DNA from 2 places in the Streptomyces sp. NBC_01429 genome. Region 1 is predicted to be linked to the other one. Evidence: predicted binding sites of a transcription regulator. Region 1 holds the regulator's gene; the other holds the start of a gene.
The links. Region 1 encodes HspR, which represses chaperone genes until heat shock. Its sites were predicted from a motif close to TTGAGNNNNNNNNNCTCAA; they were not measured.

Region 1 (8,257 bases):
CAGGCGCCGGCCCAGCTCCTGTTCCATGCGCAGCAGCTTCTGGGTCTCGCCCTCCAGCAGCCGGCCCGCCGGGATACCGGTCCAGGAGCCGACCACGTCGGCGATGTCGTCCGGGCCGACCTCCTCCTTGACCATCGTGTCCTTGGCGGCCTCCTGCTCGGCCTCGGAGGCGGCCTCCAGCTCGCGTTCCAGGCCGGGGATCTCGCCGTACAGCAGCTTGGAGGCGGTGTCGAAGTCGCCGTCGCGCTGCGCGCGCTCGGCCTGGCCGCGCAGCTCGTCCAGGCGCTCCTTCAGCTCACCGACCCTGTTCAGCCCCTGCTTCTCCTTCTGCCAGCGCGCGTTGAGGCCGCGCAGTTCCTCGTCCCGGTCGGCGAGGTCGCGGCGGAGCTTCTCCAGGCGCTGCTTGGAGGCGGGGTCCGACTCGTTCTTCAGCGCCAGCTCCTCCATACGGAGGCGGTCGACGGAGCGCTGGAGTTCGTCGATCTCGACGGGCGAGGAGTCGATCTCCATCCGGAGCCGGGACGCGGCCTCGTCGACGAGGTCGATGGCCTTGTCGGGCAGGAAGCGCGAGGTGATGTAGCGGTCGGAGAGGGTGGCGGCGGCGACCAGGGCCGCGTCCGCGATCTGCACTTTGTGGTGCGCCTCGTACCGTCCCTTGAGCCCGCGCAGGATCGCGATGGTGTCCTCGACGGACGGTTCGGCGACCAGCACCTGCTGGAAGCGGCGCTCCAGCGCGGCGTCCTTCTCGATCCGCTCGCGGTACTCGTCCAGGGTGGTCGCGCCGACCATGCGCAGCTCGCCCCGGGCCAGCATCGGCTTGAGCATGTTGCCCGCGTCCATGGCGGAGTCGCCGCCGGCGCCCGCGCCGACGACCGTGTGCAGTTCGTCGATGAAAGTGATGATCTGTCCGTCGCTGCCCTTGATCTCGGACAGGACGGTCTTCAGCCGCTCCTCGAACTCGCCCCGGTACTTCGCGCCGGCGACCATCGCGCCGAGGTCCAGCGAAACCAGCCGCTTGTTCCGCAGCGACTCCGGCACGTCGCCCTTGACAATGCGCTGTGCGAGCCCCTCGACCACGGCGGTCTTGCCGACGCCGGGCTCACCGATCAGCACCGGGTTGTTCTTCGTACGGCGCGACAGCACCTGTACGACGCGCCGGATCTCCTGGTCCCGGCCGATCACCGGGTCGAGCTTGCCCTCACGGGCCGCGGCGGTGAAATCGGTGCCGAACTTCTCCAGGGCCTTGTACTGGCCCTCCGGATCCGCTGTGGTCACCCTGCGCCCTCCCCTGGCCGCCTCGAACGCGTCGAGCAGCTTCTCGGCGGCGGCGCCGCGCTCCGCGAGCACCGCCCCCGCCTGGCCGCCCTTGGCGGCGATTCCGATGAGCAAATGCTCGGTGGACACGTACTCGTCGCCCAGCTCCTTGGCGCGCCGCGCCGCGTCGCCGATGACGGCGAGCAGCTCACGGTTGGGCTGCGGGGGCGCGACGGTGGATCCCGTCACGCTGGGCTCGGCGGCGAGCAGCCGCTCGGCGCCCGCCCGTACCGCCACCTGGTCTGCCTCGACGGCAGCCAGCAGGTCGGTGACGTTCTCGTTGTCCTGGCCCTCCAGCAGCGCGAGCAGCAGGTGCGCCGGGGTCAGATCGGGGTGTCCGGCCGCCACGGCGCGGCTGGTGGCCGCGTTGATCGCGTCCCGGCTCTTGTTCGTCAGCTCGGCGTCCACTGCGCTCTCTCCTCACGTACACGTATGCGAATGTGCCCGCCGTACGGCCTCGTACGGCCTTGTGCGGCCCCGCACGGCGCCGAACGGCCCCGTCCGGCGCCACGGGCCCCATGGATCCCTGTGCGGCCCTGTGCGGCTCTTGTGGTTCCTCTGTGGTTCCTCGTGGTTCCTTACGGAGATTCCCGGTCCGGGACTCACCTCTCCACCGACGCACAGCCGCCACACCTGACTCTCACAGCATGCGTAAAGTTGAGTCTATTCCACTCAAGCTTGAAACGGGACGGTACGGGGGCGGGAAAGCGGTACGGGGCGCGACCGGGGTGGACCGGGGTGCCGGGCGGAAAACCGCCGACCATAGGCTTCCCTCCATGGCCGAAGACGTACGGAACCCCAGCGCCGATCTTCTCGCGTTCTGGCGGGCGCGCCACATCTGCACCCTGACGACCCCGCGCCCGGACGGCGGCCCGCACGTGGTCCCGGTGGGGGTGACCTACGATCCGGCGGCCGGACTGGCCCGCGTCATCAGCAGCGGCGGCAGCCGGAAGGTAGCCCATGTGCTCGCGGCGGGCCCGGAGGGCGCCAGGGTCGCCGTCTGCCAGTTCGAGAGGGGCCGCTGGTCCACGCTGGAGGGCCGCGCCACGATCCGCAGGGAGCCCGAGGCCGTCGCGGACGCGGAGAACCGCTACGCGGAGCGGTACGGACACGCCCCGAGGCCCAACCCGGAGCGCGTGGTGATCGAGATCGCGCTGGAGCGGGCGATGGGCCGCTACTGAGAGCCGGCACGGCACGCGAGCACCCCGGTACGGCCCGCAAGCACCCGGGCCCGGTACGCAAAGGCCCGGGTACGGCGGGCGGCGCGAGGGGGGAGCGCCGCGCACCGTACCCGGGCAGCACAACGGCGCCATCGTGTTTCAGGTCCACGATGGCGCCGTTGTGTGGGGGAAGCGCCCGAACGATTTACAACGACGGGGGAACCGTTCAGGCGCTGCGGGGGGTGGCGATGTTGGTTTGTGGTCCGACCAGCTGATGGTCACGCTGGTCGAGGTTGACGAAGATCATGTCGTACCTGATGGTGCATCTGACGGGGCGCGGAGCCCCGCGTGGCCGCCGAAGGCAACGGTAGGCGCGGACATCCTCGTCCTCTTCGCGTACGACGACGACCGGCTCCCCGAAGAGGGTGACCATCAACGAGTCACCCCGGTGCGGAATGGCGGTGACCAAGTCGATGAAGTGCCACCCCGACCGGTAGGCCGTGGCCATCTCGCGCCGGAAGACCCGGTCGTCCAGCGGGACGGTCATGCGCTGATGTCGGCCGACGAACTGGTCCAGCCACTGTCCACCGGCGCAGCCGTCACATCCGATGCCGGGCTCGTCCACCCGCTGTCCCCCGAGGTGGTTGTCGCCGAGGTGCTCCAGCCACTGTCCCCACCACCACCGAGAACTCCGAAAGCCACGACCGCGGTGAAAGCAGTGGCAAGCACCGAGCGAAGCAATCTCTTGTACATAGTCGGCTTCGTCCTCACTTGATGGATTCCTCTCCCCCGCGTCACAAGACGATGGCTCATTCAGGCACGTCAATGCCACAGGGACGATGCATCATGTTCCTGTAGGTTCAGGACCCTGGGGGGTGGAGATTTGCCGCAAAATAGAACAGACCCGACACATCCCCATGCAGTGACCGAGCTGTGCGAGGAAGGCACGCGGCTCTATGCCAGCGCGCTGAGCGCGGGACGCATCTCCCGGGCGGAGGCCGAAGACGCTCCGTGCCTGCTGGAGTTCGCTCTTCTGCACCCCGATCCCGACGACCCGCAGTGGCTACGGCCCGTTCCGCCTTCCGTCGCTCTCGCTCAGATGCTCCATCCCATCGAACGAGAGATCCTGGACCGCAGACGACTCTCCAACGATCTGACAGAGTCCTTTGAGCCGTTCATGGCCATCAGCGCGCTGAATCCGGCCCCCACTCACGCCATCACCGTGCTGGAGGGCTCCAACCGGATCAACGCCGCCCTCAACGTCGCCACCGCCGAGTGCCACACCGAGATGCTGACCGTTCAGCCCGGAGGCGGCAGGCCGCAGGACGCGCTCAGCCAGGCCCTGGAGCGGGACAGACCTCTGATCGACCGCGGCGTCAGCATGCGCACGCTCTACCAGCACACCGTCAGGCACAGCCAGGGCACCATGGCCTATGTGGACCGCATGGCCAGCGGAAAGGTGGAGATACGGACGCTGGAGGAGCTGATCGAGCGGCTCATCATCTGTGACAACACGGTGGCCTTCATCCCCGCGACCGACGACCGGCAGGTCGCGCTGGAACTGCGCCACCCGGGTCTGGTCACCTACCTCGTCAAGGTCTTCGAACAGCTCTGGGCACGCGCGACCCCGCTCACCGAGCAGGTCGCGTACGAGCCGACCCCGGCCGGCGTCACGGGCGTCCAGCGGACCATCGCCAAGCTCCTCGTCGAGGGCTATGTGGACGAGGCCATCGCACGGCGGCTCGGGATGAACGTACGGACCTGCCGCGCGCACATCGCCAGGCTGGCGACCACCCTCGGCAGCGGCAGCCGCGCCCAGCTCGGCTACCTCATCGCACACTCGCGGATCCTCGACCAGGAGAACTGAGAGCACATGCGGACCACGGAGCCGAGGCGGACGGAGCCGACGCGGACCACGGAGCAGACGGGAACCACGCAGCAGACGGAATCGGCGGAGCCGACGGCTGCCGCGGGCGAGGCACGCACCCCCCGTCATGCGCCCTCCTCGCCCGCGGTCCTGCCCCCCGTCGCGCTCTCCAGCCTGCGCGTCCCGCGCTCGGGGATCAAGCATCGGGCTGCTGCACTGATGTGCGCTGCGGCATCGCGCAGAGGGAGCAAATGAAAGAAGGGGACATAAGCCTGCGGGGCGGCGCGCCCGCGGCGACCGCGCTCGCCGTCCTGTCGGACGGGGCACGCGCGTTGCTGCGCCGGCTGGTCCAGGGCGAACAGGTCGAGGCGGGCGAACCCGGACGCGCCGAGCTGGCCGCTCTCGGTCTCGCCGTGCACAACCCGCAGTTCGATCTGTGGAGCGTGCCGGACATGCACCACGCCGAGCAGTCGGCGCTGGCCGCCGAGCGCGCCGCCATCGCCCACCATCTCGACCGCATGATGCACTTCTCCGAGCTGCACCGGGAGATGCGGGACGCCGAGCCGCCGACCGGCAACGGCATCGAATTCCTCGGCCAGCACGAACGTGTCAACGCCGCCATCATGCAGGCGGTGAACTCCGCGCGGTCGCAGGTCCTCACGGCGCAGCCGCTGGACAGGGACCGCGAGACGCTGCGGGCGGTCAGCCCGTCCCAAGTGAAGCTGCTCCAGGGGGGCATCGCCCTGCGCACCATCTACCCGGACACCGCCCGCGCCCGGTACGCCGAGCAGGAGCTGGCCGTGGAGATGAGCAAGCACGGCGCGGAGATACGGACCCTCGCCACCGGCTTCGAGCGGATGATCCTGGTCGACAACAACTTCGCCGTGGTCTCCGACCACCGCGACGAGTCGGACAGCTGGACCGCCTTCGTCGTCACACACCCCGGCATGGTGGCATTCCTCCACCACGTCTACGACCAGCAGTGGGAACGCGCCGAGCCGTGGACGGGAGGCCGGTTCAGGCGGCGCGAGGAGACGCTCACGACGAGCAGGTCACGGCGCATCCTCAACAAGCTCAGGGAGGGCCGTACGCTCAAGCAGATCGCCAGCGAGCTGGGGGTCAGCCTGCGGACCGTCAACAACGACCTGAACAAGCTGTACGAGGCCGTGGGCGTCGACACGATGTTCGCGCTCGGCGCGTGGTGGAGTTCGGAGGCGGCGGCGAAGGAACGGAAACTGGGCTGAGGAGCGGCGGCACAGCGGGGGGCTCCCGGAGCACACGAAAGCGGGGCCGGTCGCCCGGAGCACACGAAAACAGGACCCGGTCCCCCGGAGCACACGAAAGCGGGGCCCGGTCTCCCGGACCCCGCTCCCGTTACCCGCTTCAGTCCGTCGGCCGCTTCGGCCGCCACACCACCAGGGCGCTCGTCTGCTGCACGTCCTGGTACGGCACCAGGTCCCGGCGGTACGAGGCGTGCACCTGTGCCTCGCGCTGGCGCATCGCCGCCGCCGCTCCGTCGACCGCCGTGGACAGCTCGGCGATACGGGCCTGGAGCGCGGCGACCTGGTTCTCCAGCTCGATGATCCGCTTGATGCCGGCGAGGTTGATGCCCTCGTCCTGCGACAGCTGCTGCACCTGCCGGAGCAGCTCGATGTCACGGGCCGAGTAGCGGCGCCCGCGCCCCGCCGTACGGTCCGGGGAGACCAGCCCGAGCCGGTCGTACTGCCTGAGCGTCTGCGGATGCAGTCCGGAGAGCTGGGCCGCCACCGAGATGACGTACACCGGCGTCTCCTCGGTCAGCTGGTACGCCCTGCCGAATCCGGACCGCGCCCGCCCGTCCCTGTCCATCGGGTCATGCTCCCTTCGCCGCCTGGAACAGCTCCGCCCGCGGATCCTCGTCCGCGGTCGCCTTCCGGTACGCCTCCAGCGCGTCGCGCGCCTGGGCGCCGAGGTCCTTGGGCACGACGACCTCGACGGTGACCAGCAGGTCGCCCCGGCTGCCGTCCTTGCGTACGGCACCCTTCCCACGGGCCCGCATCGTACGGCCGTTGGGCGTCCCGGGAGGCAGCTTCAGCGTGACCGGCGGACCGCCCAGCGTCGGCACCTTCACCTCGCCGCCGAGCGCCGCCTCCGTGAAGGTGACGGGCACGGTGACGGTGAGGTTGTCGTCCCTGCGGCCGAAGACCGGGTGGGCGTCGACGTGGACGACGACATACAGGTCGCCGCCCGGACCGCCGCGCTCGCCCGGCGCGCCCTTGCCGCGCAGCCGGATCCGCTGGCCGTCGCTGACGCCCGCCGGGATCCTGACCTGCATGGTCCGCGAGGACCTGGCGCGCCCGCTGCCCTTGCAGACCTCGCACGGGTCCTGGGCGATCAGCCCGCGGCCCTTGCAGTCCACACAGGGGTCGGTCAGCGAGAAGCCGCCGCCCGAGCCGCGCGAGACCTGTCCGGTGCCCACGCAGGTCGGGCAGACCCTCGGGGTGCCGTTCTTGTCGCCCGTGCCCGAACACGCCTTGCAGGGCGCCTGGCTGGACATCCGCAGCGGGACCGTGGCCCCGTCGACCGCCTCGCTGAAGCTGAGCGTGACCTCCGACTCGATGTCCTGTCCACGGCGCGGCTGTGTACGGGTGCCGGGACCGCCGCCCCGGTTGAACAGCCCGCCGAAGACGTCCCCGAGCCCCCCACCGAAGCCGCCGGCGCCGGGGGCGCCCTGTGGGCCGCCGCCCTGGGCGCCGCCGAAGAGGTCGCCCAGGTCGAAGTTGAAGTTGCCGTTGCCGCCCGCTCCGGGCCCCGGGCGGAATCCGCCGTTGCCGAAGAGCGAGCGCGCCTCGTCGTACTCCTTGCGCCGCTTGGGGTCGCCGAGGACGTCGTTCGCCTCGGAGATCTCCTTGAAGCGCTCCTCAGCCTTGGCGTCGCCCTTGTTGGCGTCCGGGTGGAACTCGCGGGCGAGCTTCCGGTACGCCTTCTTGATCTCGGCCTCGGTGGCGTCCTTGGGGACGCCGAGAACCTTGTAGTAGTCCTTCTCCACGAAGTCCTTGGTGCTCATTCCCGACGTCCCTCCTCTCCGCCTTCACTGCATGACACCGCGTCAGCCCTCCTCGGGGCCACCGCTCTCCTCGTCCTTGGCGGACCCGGCCTGCTCGTCCGCGGACTTGGGCTGGGCCCCGGGCTGGGGCTCGGCGACCGCGACCCGGGCGGGCCTGATGGTGCGCTCGCCGAACCGGTACCCCGGCTGGAGGATCGCGACGCACGTCGTTTCCGTGACGTCCGGCGCGTACGAGTGCATCAGGGCCTCGTGGATCGTCGGGTCGAAGGGCTCGCCCTCCTCGCCGAACTGCTGGAGTCCCAGCTTGACCGTGACCGCTTCCAGCGACTCGGCGACCGACTTGAACCCGCCGACCAGCTCCTCGTGGTCGCGCGCCCGGCCGATGTCGTCGAGCACGGGCAGCAGCTCGGTCAGCAGGCTCGCGACGGCGATCTCCTTGACCGTGACGCGGTCCCGCTCCACCCTGCGGCGGTAGTTCTGGTACTCGGCCTGAAGCCGCTGGAGGTCTGCCGTGCGCTCGTTGAGCGCGGTACGGACCTGGTCCAGCTGGGCGGTCAGGGCTACGTCCTGTACGTCCCCGGCCGGGGCCGCCGGCCCGGACTCCTTGGCGGAGTCCGGCTCGGCGGCCTTCGGCGTGGCGTCTTCGGGGTGAGCGCCGGAGGGGACGTCGGGCTTCTCCTCGAAGCCCGGGGTCTCCTCCGTCACGCCGCACCGTCCTTCTTGGGCTTCTCGTCGTCGACGATCTCGGCGTCCACGACATCGTCGTCGGCCTGGGCGCCCTGCGCCTGACCGGCGCCGGCCGCGCCCTCGGGACCGCCGGCGGCGGCACCGGACGCCTGGGCGTCCGCGTACATCGCCTGTCCGAGCTTC
Region 2 (8,257 bases), 1.3 Mb from region 1:
CGCCAGCCTGCGCAGGGCGTCGTCCGCCAGGGTGACCTCGCCGGGCTCCAGGCCCGCGCGCTCCAGCTGCCGGGGCAGCAGGTGGTCCCGGGCGATGACGACCTTCTCGTCCTCGGTGTAGCCGTCCAGCCTGACCAGCTCCATACGGTCGAGCAGCGCCTCGGGGATGGCTTCGAGCACGTTGGCGGTGGCGAGGAACACCACGTCGGACAGGTCGAGTTCGACCTCCAGGTAGTGGTCGCGGAAGGTGTGGTTCTGTGCCGGGTCGAGGACTTCGAGCAGCGCGGCGGCCGGGTCGCCCCGGAAGTCGGAGCCGACCTTGTCGATCTCGTCGAGCAGGACGACGGGGTTCATCGAACCGGCCTCCTTGACCGCGCGGACGATACGGCCCGGCAGCGCGCCGACGTACGTACGCCGGTGGCCGCGGATCTCCGCCTCGTCCCGTACGCCACCGAGCGCGACCCGGACGAACTTGCGGCCCATGGCGTGCGCGACGCTCTCGCCCAGCGAGGTCTTTCCGACGCCGGGCGGGCCGACGAGGGCCAGCACGGCGCCGCCGCGCCGGCCGCCGACCACGCCGAGGCCGCGCTCGGCGCGGCGCTTGCGCACGGCCAGGTACTCGGTGATGCGCTCCTTCACGTCGTCCAGGCCCGAGTGCTCGGCGTCCAGGACGGCGCGGGCGCCCGCGATGTCGTACGCGGCGGTGTCGTCGGTCCGCTCGTTCCACGGCAGTTCGAGGACGGTGTCCAGCCAGGTGCGGATCCAGGAGCCCTCGGGGCTCTGGTCGGAGGAGCGCTCCAGCTTGTCGACCTCCTTGAGGGCGGCCTCGCGCACCTTGTCGGGCAGATCGGCGGCTTCGACGCGGGTGCGGTAGTCGGCGGACTCGTCCTCGTCGCCCTCCCCGTTCAGCTCGCGCAGCTCCTTGCGGACGGCGTCGAGCTGGCGCCGCAGCAGGAATTCGCGCTGCTGCTTGTCGACGCCCTCCTGGACGTCCTTGGCGATGGACTCGGCGACATCCTGCTCGGCGAGGTGCTCGCGCAGCTGCTCGGTGGCGAGCTTGAGGCGGGCGACCGGGTCGGCCGTCTCCAGCAGCTCGACCTTCTGGGCGGTGGAGAGGAACGGCGAGTACCCGGAGTTGTCCGCGAGCGCGGAGACGTCGTCCATCTGCTGCACCCGGTCGACCACCTGCCAGGCGCCGCGCTTCTTGAGCCAGTCGGTGGCGAGCGCCTTGTACTCCTTGACCAGCTCGGTCACGGAGCCGGGCAGCGGCTCGGGCGTGATCTCGTCGACGCCGGTGCCCTCCACCCAGAGGGCCGCGCCGGGCCCGCTCGTACCGGAACCGATCCGGACCCGGCGGCGGCCGCGGATCAGCGCGCCGGGGTCGCCGTCGGAGAGCCGGCCGACCTGCTCGACGGTGCCCAGCACGCCGGTGGCGGCATAGGTCCCGTCGATCCGCGGCACCAGCAGCACCTCGGGCTTCCCCGCGCCGCCGTCACCGCCATCACCGGCGCGCGAGGCCGCCTGCGCGGCCTCCACGGCGGCGCGGACCTCGGCGTCGGACAGGTCCAGGGGCACCACCATGCCGGGCAGGACGACCTCGTCGTCGAGCGGCAGCACGGGAAGCGTGAGCGATGTGGACGTGACAGCCATGGTCTCCCCTTCGGCAAAGCAATCGGCGTCAAGCAAGTTGAGCTATACCGACTCAATGCTTATGAGTGCCTGGATGTTCCCCCGGCCACGTTCGCTCTGAGCGATCGCGTGCGGTCACCGGAGCCGGAGCCCGACCCGGCGCAGCGCGGGCCAGCAGGCGACGCCGACGAGGAGGGCCACCGGATGGCCCCAGCCGGTGAGCGGGTCGTCGAACTCCAGCAGTTCCTGGAGCAGGGTCACGCCGACCGCGCCGAGGAGGATCCATCGCGGGAGCGGGGCGAGCAGCCCGGCCAGTGCGCCGATGCTCGCCATGAGGCCGAAGCTGATGCCGTAGTCGAGTCGGTGCAGGGAGGTCACGGGCAGTTGGCCACCGGCGACCGAGATCCCGACCGGGATCTCGGTGGCCAGGGTGGCGACGACATGGCCGAGCAGGAAGACCCCGGCGGTGCGCCAGCCGCCGATCCGGCGCTCCAGCGCCGTCAGGACGAGGACGAATCCGACGGCGTACGGGGACGCCAGGCCCCCGGCGACCCAGAGCGCGCTGGCGACCAGGACGAGGACGGGGGTGTGGGCGAGGTGGGCGGCGTCCGTGCTGGAGGCGCGCAGCAGGGCGGAGACGGTGTCCCGTTCCGCGTACTCGGCGAAGAGCGAGGTAGCGATCAGGAGGAGGGCGTACCAGAAGGTGAACGGGGTCCGGACGGGCCCCGGCAGCAGCAGCCGGGCGTGCCGCAGGGCCAGGGGCGTCCGGCACTGCCGGCCGGTGGTCGGCGCCTCCCCGAGCGGCTCCTCTTTAAGGAGGTCCGCTTCAGGAAGGTTCCTTTTAAGGAGGTCCGTGGAAGCGGCCTCTTCTGGAGGGGACGCTTCCGCGCGCACGGCGGGGCGGGGTGCCGGTACGGCGTCCAGTCGCGGCGCTGGGGCGGCGGCGCCCCCGTCGCCCGTACCCGTACGCGTCGTCTCCAGCCGTTTCACCGTCGGCGGCTCCTTCCACGGGGGACTCTCAGAGAACGCGACAGCCACGTCCCCCGTCTATGACGGGGGACACACCCTCCATCATCGGTCAACCCCGGCCCGGCGCGTCGCGTCCGGCACCGGCCGGAAACGGGTTGGCTCAGCAGATGGCCCGCGGCCAGGATGGCGTCGTCATCCGCCGACATCACCGCCAGACGGAGAGGCCCCGAAGCATGTCCGCACCCGCGTCCGCGTCCGTTTCCGCCACGACTTCCTTCCCGACCGGCCACCCCCACGATCCCGGCGCCGAGCCCGTCACGCTCGACCGCCGCGACGGCCCGTACGGCGAGGTCGTGCTGCGCCGCCGGGGCGCGCGTCTGGAGATCATCGCCAACGGCTGCTTCCTGATGGACACCTCGGACGGCCGCTCGGAGCGGCTGCTGATCGACGCGGCGCTGCGCGCGCTGCCCGAGGAGTCGCGCGGCGCGGCGGCCGGGGCGCGGCCGTCCGTGCTGGTCGGGGGGCTCGGCGTCGGCTTCTCCCTCGCGCACGCCGCCGCCGAGGCGCGGTGGGGACGGATCGTGGTCGTGGAGCGCGAGAAGGCGGTGATCGACTGGCACAGCGACGGGCCGCTCGGCGCGATCTCGGGGGCGGCGCTGGGCGACGCGCGCACTGTGATCCTGCACACCGACCTCGTGGAGTACCTGCGGACGACCACGGACCGTTACGACGCACTCTGTCTGGATATCGACAACGGGCCCGAATGGACCGTCACCGAGGACAACGGGAATCTCTACTCGCCGGCCGGACTCGCCGCGTGCCGGGCGCGGTTGAATCCGGGCGGTGTCCTCGCCGTTTGGTCGGCGAACCCCTCTCCGGCCTTTGGCGAAGCGTTGCGGAATGCCGGGTTCACAGGGGTAAGGGCGGAAGAGGTGCCGGTTGCCCGAGGCGTACCCGACGTGGTCCATCTCGCTGTTCGCACTGCGTAGCCGGGAGGCTCCCGCTGCATCTACGCTGCTCCCGACACATGGGTCTGCATACTTCATGCAGATCGTGGAACAAGGATCGCGGAACGCGTACCAGGGGCGGGCGATGGAGCAGACACAGACCAGCCACAACGGAGTCGCCGCGACGCCCGGCGCGCAGCGCCGGATTCTCGTCGTCGAGGACGACGCGACGATCGTGGACGCCATCGCCGCGCGGCTGCGGGCCGAGGGCTTTCTCGTACAGACGGCGGTGGACGGTCCGGCGGCCGTCGACGCCGCCGAGGGGTGGCAGCCGGACCTGATGGTCCTCGATGTCATGCTGCCGGGCTTCGACGGTCTGGAGGTCTGCCGGCGCGTCCAGGCGACGCGCCCGGTGCCGGTGCTGATGCTGACGGCGCGGGACGACGAGACCGACATGCTGGTCGGGCTCGGGGTCGGCGCCGACGACTACATGACCAAGCCGTTCTCCATGCGGGAGCTGGCGGCCCGGGTGCATGTGCTGCTGCGCCGGGTGGAGCGCGCGGCGCTCGCCGCTGTGACGCCGCGCAGCGGCATCCTGCGCCTGGGCGAGCTGGAGATCGACCACGCGCAGCGCCGGGTGCGGGTGCGCGGCGAGGACGTCCATCTGACACCCACCGAGTTCGACCTGCTGGTCTGCCTGGCGAACACGCCGCGCGCGGTCCTCTCCAGGGAGCAGCTGCTCGCCGAGGTGTGGGACTGGGCGGACGCCTCGGGCACCCGTACCGTCGACAGCCACATCAAGGCGCTGCGCCGGAAGATCGGTGCGGAGCGGATCCGTACGGTGCACGGCGTCGGATACGCACTGGAGACGCCCGCTCCATGACCCGGCCCGCGTCCGAGCGGCTCCCGCACGACCCGGCCCCGTCCGCGCGGCCCCACGCCGAGCGGCCCCCGCGCGACGAGCGGGGCGCCGCGGCCCCCCGCTGGGAGGACCGCCGCCGCCAGCGCGCCGGGGCGGCGCCGCGGCGCGGCGCGCGCTTCGCGGCCCGCCTCGGGGCGCTGCTGGGCCTCGGTCCCGGCACCGCCAGGCTCCGGCTCTCCATCAAGGCCAAGCTCGGCACCCTCGTCGTCATCTCCGTCCTCATCACCACCGGACTGCTGGTGGTGGCGCTGCGCACGGAGACCGAGCTGCGCTTCATCACGGTCTTCTCGATGATCGCCACGCTGCTGATCACCCAGTTCGTGGCGCACGGGCTGACCGCGCCGCTGGACGAGATGAGCACGGTCGCCAAGAGCATCTCGCACGGCGACTTCACCCGGCGGGTGAGCGGCTCCGACCGCCGGGACGAGCTGGGCGACCTCGCCGCGACGATCAACCGCATGGCCGACGACCTGGAGGCCGAGAACCAGCACCGCAAGGCGCTGATCGCCAATGTCTCCCACGAGCTGCGCACCCCCATCGCGGCCCTGCGCGCCGTGCTGGAGAACGTGGTCGACGGGGTGACGGCCGCCGATCCCGAGATGATGCTGACGGCGCTGCGGCAGACCGAGCGGCTCGGCCGGCTGACGGAGACGCTGCTCGACCTGTCCCGGCTGGACAACGGGGTCGTACCGCTGCGCGCGGGCCGTTTCGAGGTGTGGCCGTATCTGTCCGGGGTGCTCAAGGAGGCCAATCTGGCGGCCTCGCAGCGCCGGCCGGTCTCCGGAGTCTCCGGCTCGGTCAATCACACCCGTACAGATGTTCATCTGCATCTGGACGTCTCGCCGCCGGAGCTGACCGCGCACGCGGACGCGGAACGCCTCCACCAGGTCGTCGCCAACCTCATCGACAACGCGGTCAAGCACAGCCCGCCGCACGGCCGGGTCACCGTGCGCGCCCGGCGCGGCGGCGGCCCGGAGTCGCTGGAGCTGGAGATCCAGGACGAGGGGCCCGGCATCCCGGAGCAGGAGCGGCACCAGGTCTTCGAGCGGTTCAACCGGGGTACGGCGCCCTCGCCGCACGGTCCGGGCAGCGACGGCGGTACGGGGCTGGGGCTGGCGATCGCCCGCTGGGCCGTCGATCTGCACGGCGGGAACATCGGTGTGGCCGAATCGGAACGCGGCTGTCTCATCCGGGTCACTCTGCCGGGAGCACCCCGGCCTCGTGGTTGACGTAGAGTTCGAAGGGTTCGAAGCGAAAACGCACGATCTCCGGGTACGGAGTCGGGGACCGGCGGGGCTACGGGCCGTGTACCGGCCGTGGCCGGGTCGATTTGTCTTCCCGGCGCAGCGGAACCTGGCTTGTTTCCCGCCAATTCATACGCTGAAACCCGCCGTCCGATGTGACTTGCACGACGATGGCACGCCCGGTCTGCATGTGTCGGCCCGGTAGGCGTAGCCTTGATTCCCGCTGTCCATCACCTTGTGAAGCGGAAGAGGGCGGTTCACGCCGTGTCGTCTCAGTCCCCCAGTAACGCGAGCATCTCGACCGACGAAGACGGGCAGGGCAAGAACCCTGCCGCGGCCTTCGGAGCCAATGAGTGGCTTGTCGACGAGATCTACCAGCAGTACCTCCAGGATCCGAATTCGGTCGACCGTGCCTGGTGGGACTTCTTCGCCGACTACAAGCCGGGCACCTCCGGTACGGCGGAAAAGTCCGGCGACGCGTCCGCAGCCGCGGGGGCTGCGGTACCCACCGCCTCGCCCGCCGCACCGGCCCAGGCACCCGCCGCGCCCGCCGCGAAGCCCGCCGCCGCCGCTCCGGCGCCGGTACGGGCCGCCGCTCCGGCGCCCGCCCAGGCACCGGCACCGGCCCCGGCCGCCCGGCCCGCGCAGGCGGCCCCGGCGCAGGCGGCACCGGCACCGGCCGCTCCCGCGCCCGCCGCGAAGCCCGCCGCCGCTCCGGCGCCGGCCAAGGCGAAGCCCGCCGCCAACGGCGGTGCGGCCGCCGAGGCGCCCGCCGGTCCCGAGTTCCTGACGCTGCGCGGCCCGTCCGCCGCCGTCGCGAAGAACATGAGCGCCTCGCTGGAGGTGCCCACCGCCACGTCGGTGCGCGCCGTCCCGGTGAAGCTCCTCTTCGACAACCGCATCGTCATCAACAACCACCTGAAGCGTGCGCGGGGCGGCAAGATCTCCTTCACGCACCTCATCGGGTACGCGATGGTGCAGGCGATCAAGGCCATGCCGTCGATGAACTACTCCTTCGCGGAGAAGGACGGCAAGCCGACCCTGGTGAAGCCGGAGCACATCAACTTCGGTCTCGCCATCGACCTGGTGAAGCCCAACGGCGACCGCCAGCTCGTCGTCGCCGGCATCAAGAAGGCCGAGACGCTCAACTTCTTCGAGTTCTGGCAGGCGTACGAGGACATCGTCCGACGCGCCCGGGGCAACAAGCTGACGATGGACGACTTCACCGGCGTCACCGTCTCGCTGACCAACCCCGGCGGCCTGGGCACCGTCCACTCCGTACCGCGGCTGATGCCCGGTCAGTCGGTCATCATGGGCGTCGGCTCGATGGACTACCCGGCCGAGTTCCAGGGCACGTCGCAGGACACCCTGAACAAGCTGGGCATCTCCAAGGTCATGACGCTGACCTCGACCTACGACCACCGGGTCATCCAGGGCGCCGCCTCGGGCGAGTTCCTGCGGATCGTCAGCCAACTGCTGCTCGGCGAGAACGACTTCTACGACGAGATCTTCAAGGCGCTGCGCATCCCCTACGAGCCGGTCCGCTGGCTCAAGGACATCGACGCGTCGCACGACGAGGACGTCACGAAGCCCGCCCGGGTCTTCGAGCTGATCCACTCCTACCGGGTGCGCGGCCATGTCATGGCCGACACGGACCCGCTGGACTACCTCCAGCGCAAGCACCCCGACCTCGACATCACCGAGCACGGGCTCACGCTGTGGGACCTGGAGCGCGAGTTCGCGGTCGGCGGCTTCGCCGGCAAGTCGATGATGAAGCTGCGCGACATCCTGGGCGTGCTGCGCGACTCGTACTGCCGCACCACCGGCATCGAGTTCATGCACATCCAGGACCCGAAGCAGCGCAAGTGGCTCCAGGACCGCATCGAGCGCGGCGCGCACGCCAAGCCGGAGCGCGAGGAGCAGCTGCGGATCCTGCGCAGGCTCAACGCGGCCGAGGCGTTCGAGACGTTCCTCCAGACGAAGTACGTCGGCCAGAAGCGCTTCTCGCTGGAGGGCGGCGAGTCCGTCATCCCGCTGCTCGACGCGGTGATCGACTCCGCCGCCGAGTCGCGTCTCGACGAGGTCGTCATCGGGATGGCCCACCGCGGCCGACTGAACGTCCTCGCGAACATCGTGGGCAAGTCGTACGCCCAGATCTTCCGCGAGTTCGAGGGCAACCTCGACCCGAAGTCGATGCACGGCTCCGGCGACGTCAAGTACCACCTGGGCGCCGAGGGCACCTTCACCGGTCTGGACGGCGAGCAGATCAAGGTCTCGCTGGCCGCGAACCCCTCGCACCTGGAGGCGGTCGACCCGGTCCTGGAGGGCATCGTCCGCTCCAAGCAGGACATCATCAACAAGGGCGGTACGGACTTCACGGTCCTGCCGCTGGCGCTCCACGGCGACGCGGCCTTCGCGGGCCAGGGCGTCGTCGCCGAGACGCTCAACATGTCGCAGCTGCGCGGCTACCGCACCGGCGGCACCGTCCACATCGTGATCAACAACCAGGTCGGCTTCACCGCCGCCCCGGAGGCGTCGCGCTCCTC

Region 2: the regulator HspR is predicted to act here: its motif matches at 1,688-1,706, upstream of lon (endopeptidase La).

Annotation. Positions count from the first base shown of each region.
Region 1 is NZ_CP109599.1:3,647,012-3,655,268, forward strand. Features, by position in the region: gene clpB (ATP-dependent chaperone ClpB) at 1-1,722, opposite strand, end outside; gene OG627_RS15725 (pyridoxamine 5'-phosphate oxidase family protein) at 2,091-2,495, shown strand; gene OG627_RS15730 ((2Fe-2S)-binding protein) at 2,701-3,021, opposite strand; gene OG627_RS15735 (helix-turn-helix transcriptional regulator) at 3,397-4,341, shown strand; gene OG627_RS15740 (LuxR C-terminal-related transcriptional regulator) at 4,593-5,585, shown strand; gene OG627_RS15745 (heat shock protein transcriptional repressor HspR) at 5,725-6,189, opposite strand; gene dnaJ (molecular chaperone DnaJ) at 6,194-7,387, opposite strand; gene grpE (nucleotide exchange factor GrpE) at 7,430-8,092, opposite strand; gene dnaK (molecular chaperone DnaK) at 8,089-8,257, opposite strand, start outside.
Region 2 is NZ_CP109599.1:2,393,229-2,401,485, forward strand. Features, by position in the region: gene lon (endopeptidase La) at 1-1,650, opposite strand, end outside; gene OG627_RS09955 (rhomboid-like protein) at 1,765-2,619, opposite strand; gene OG627_RS09960 (spermidine synthase) at 2,832-3,587, shown strand; gene OG627_RS09965 (response regulator transcription factor) at 3,691-4,428, shown strand; gene OG627_RS09970 (HAMP domain-containing sensor histidine kinase) at 4,425-5,696, shown strand; gene OG627_RS09975 (multifunctional oxoglutarate decarboxylase/oxoglutarate dehydrogenase thiamine pyrophosphate-binding subunit/dihydrolipoyllysine-residue succinyltransferase subunit) at 5,976-8,257, shown strand, end outside.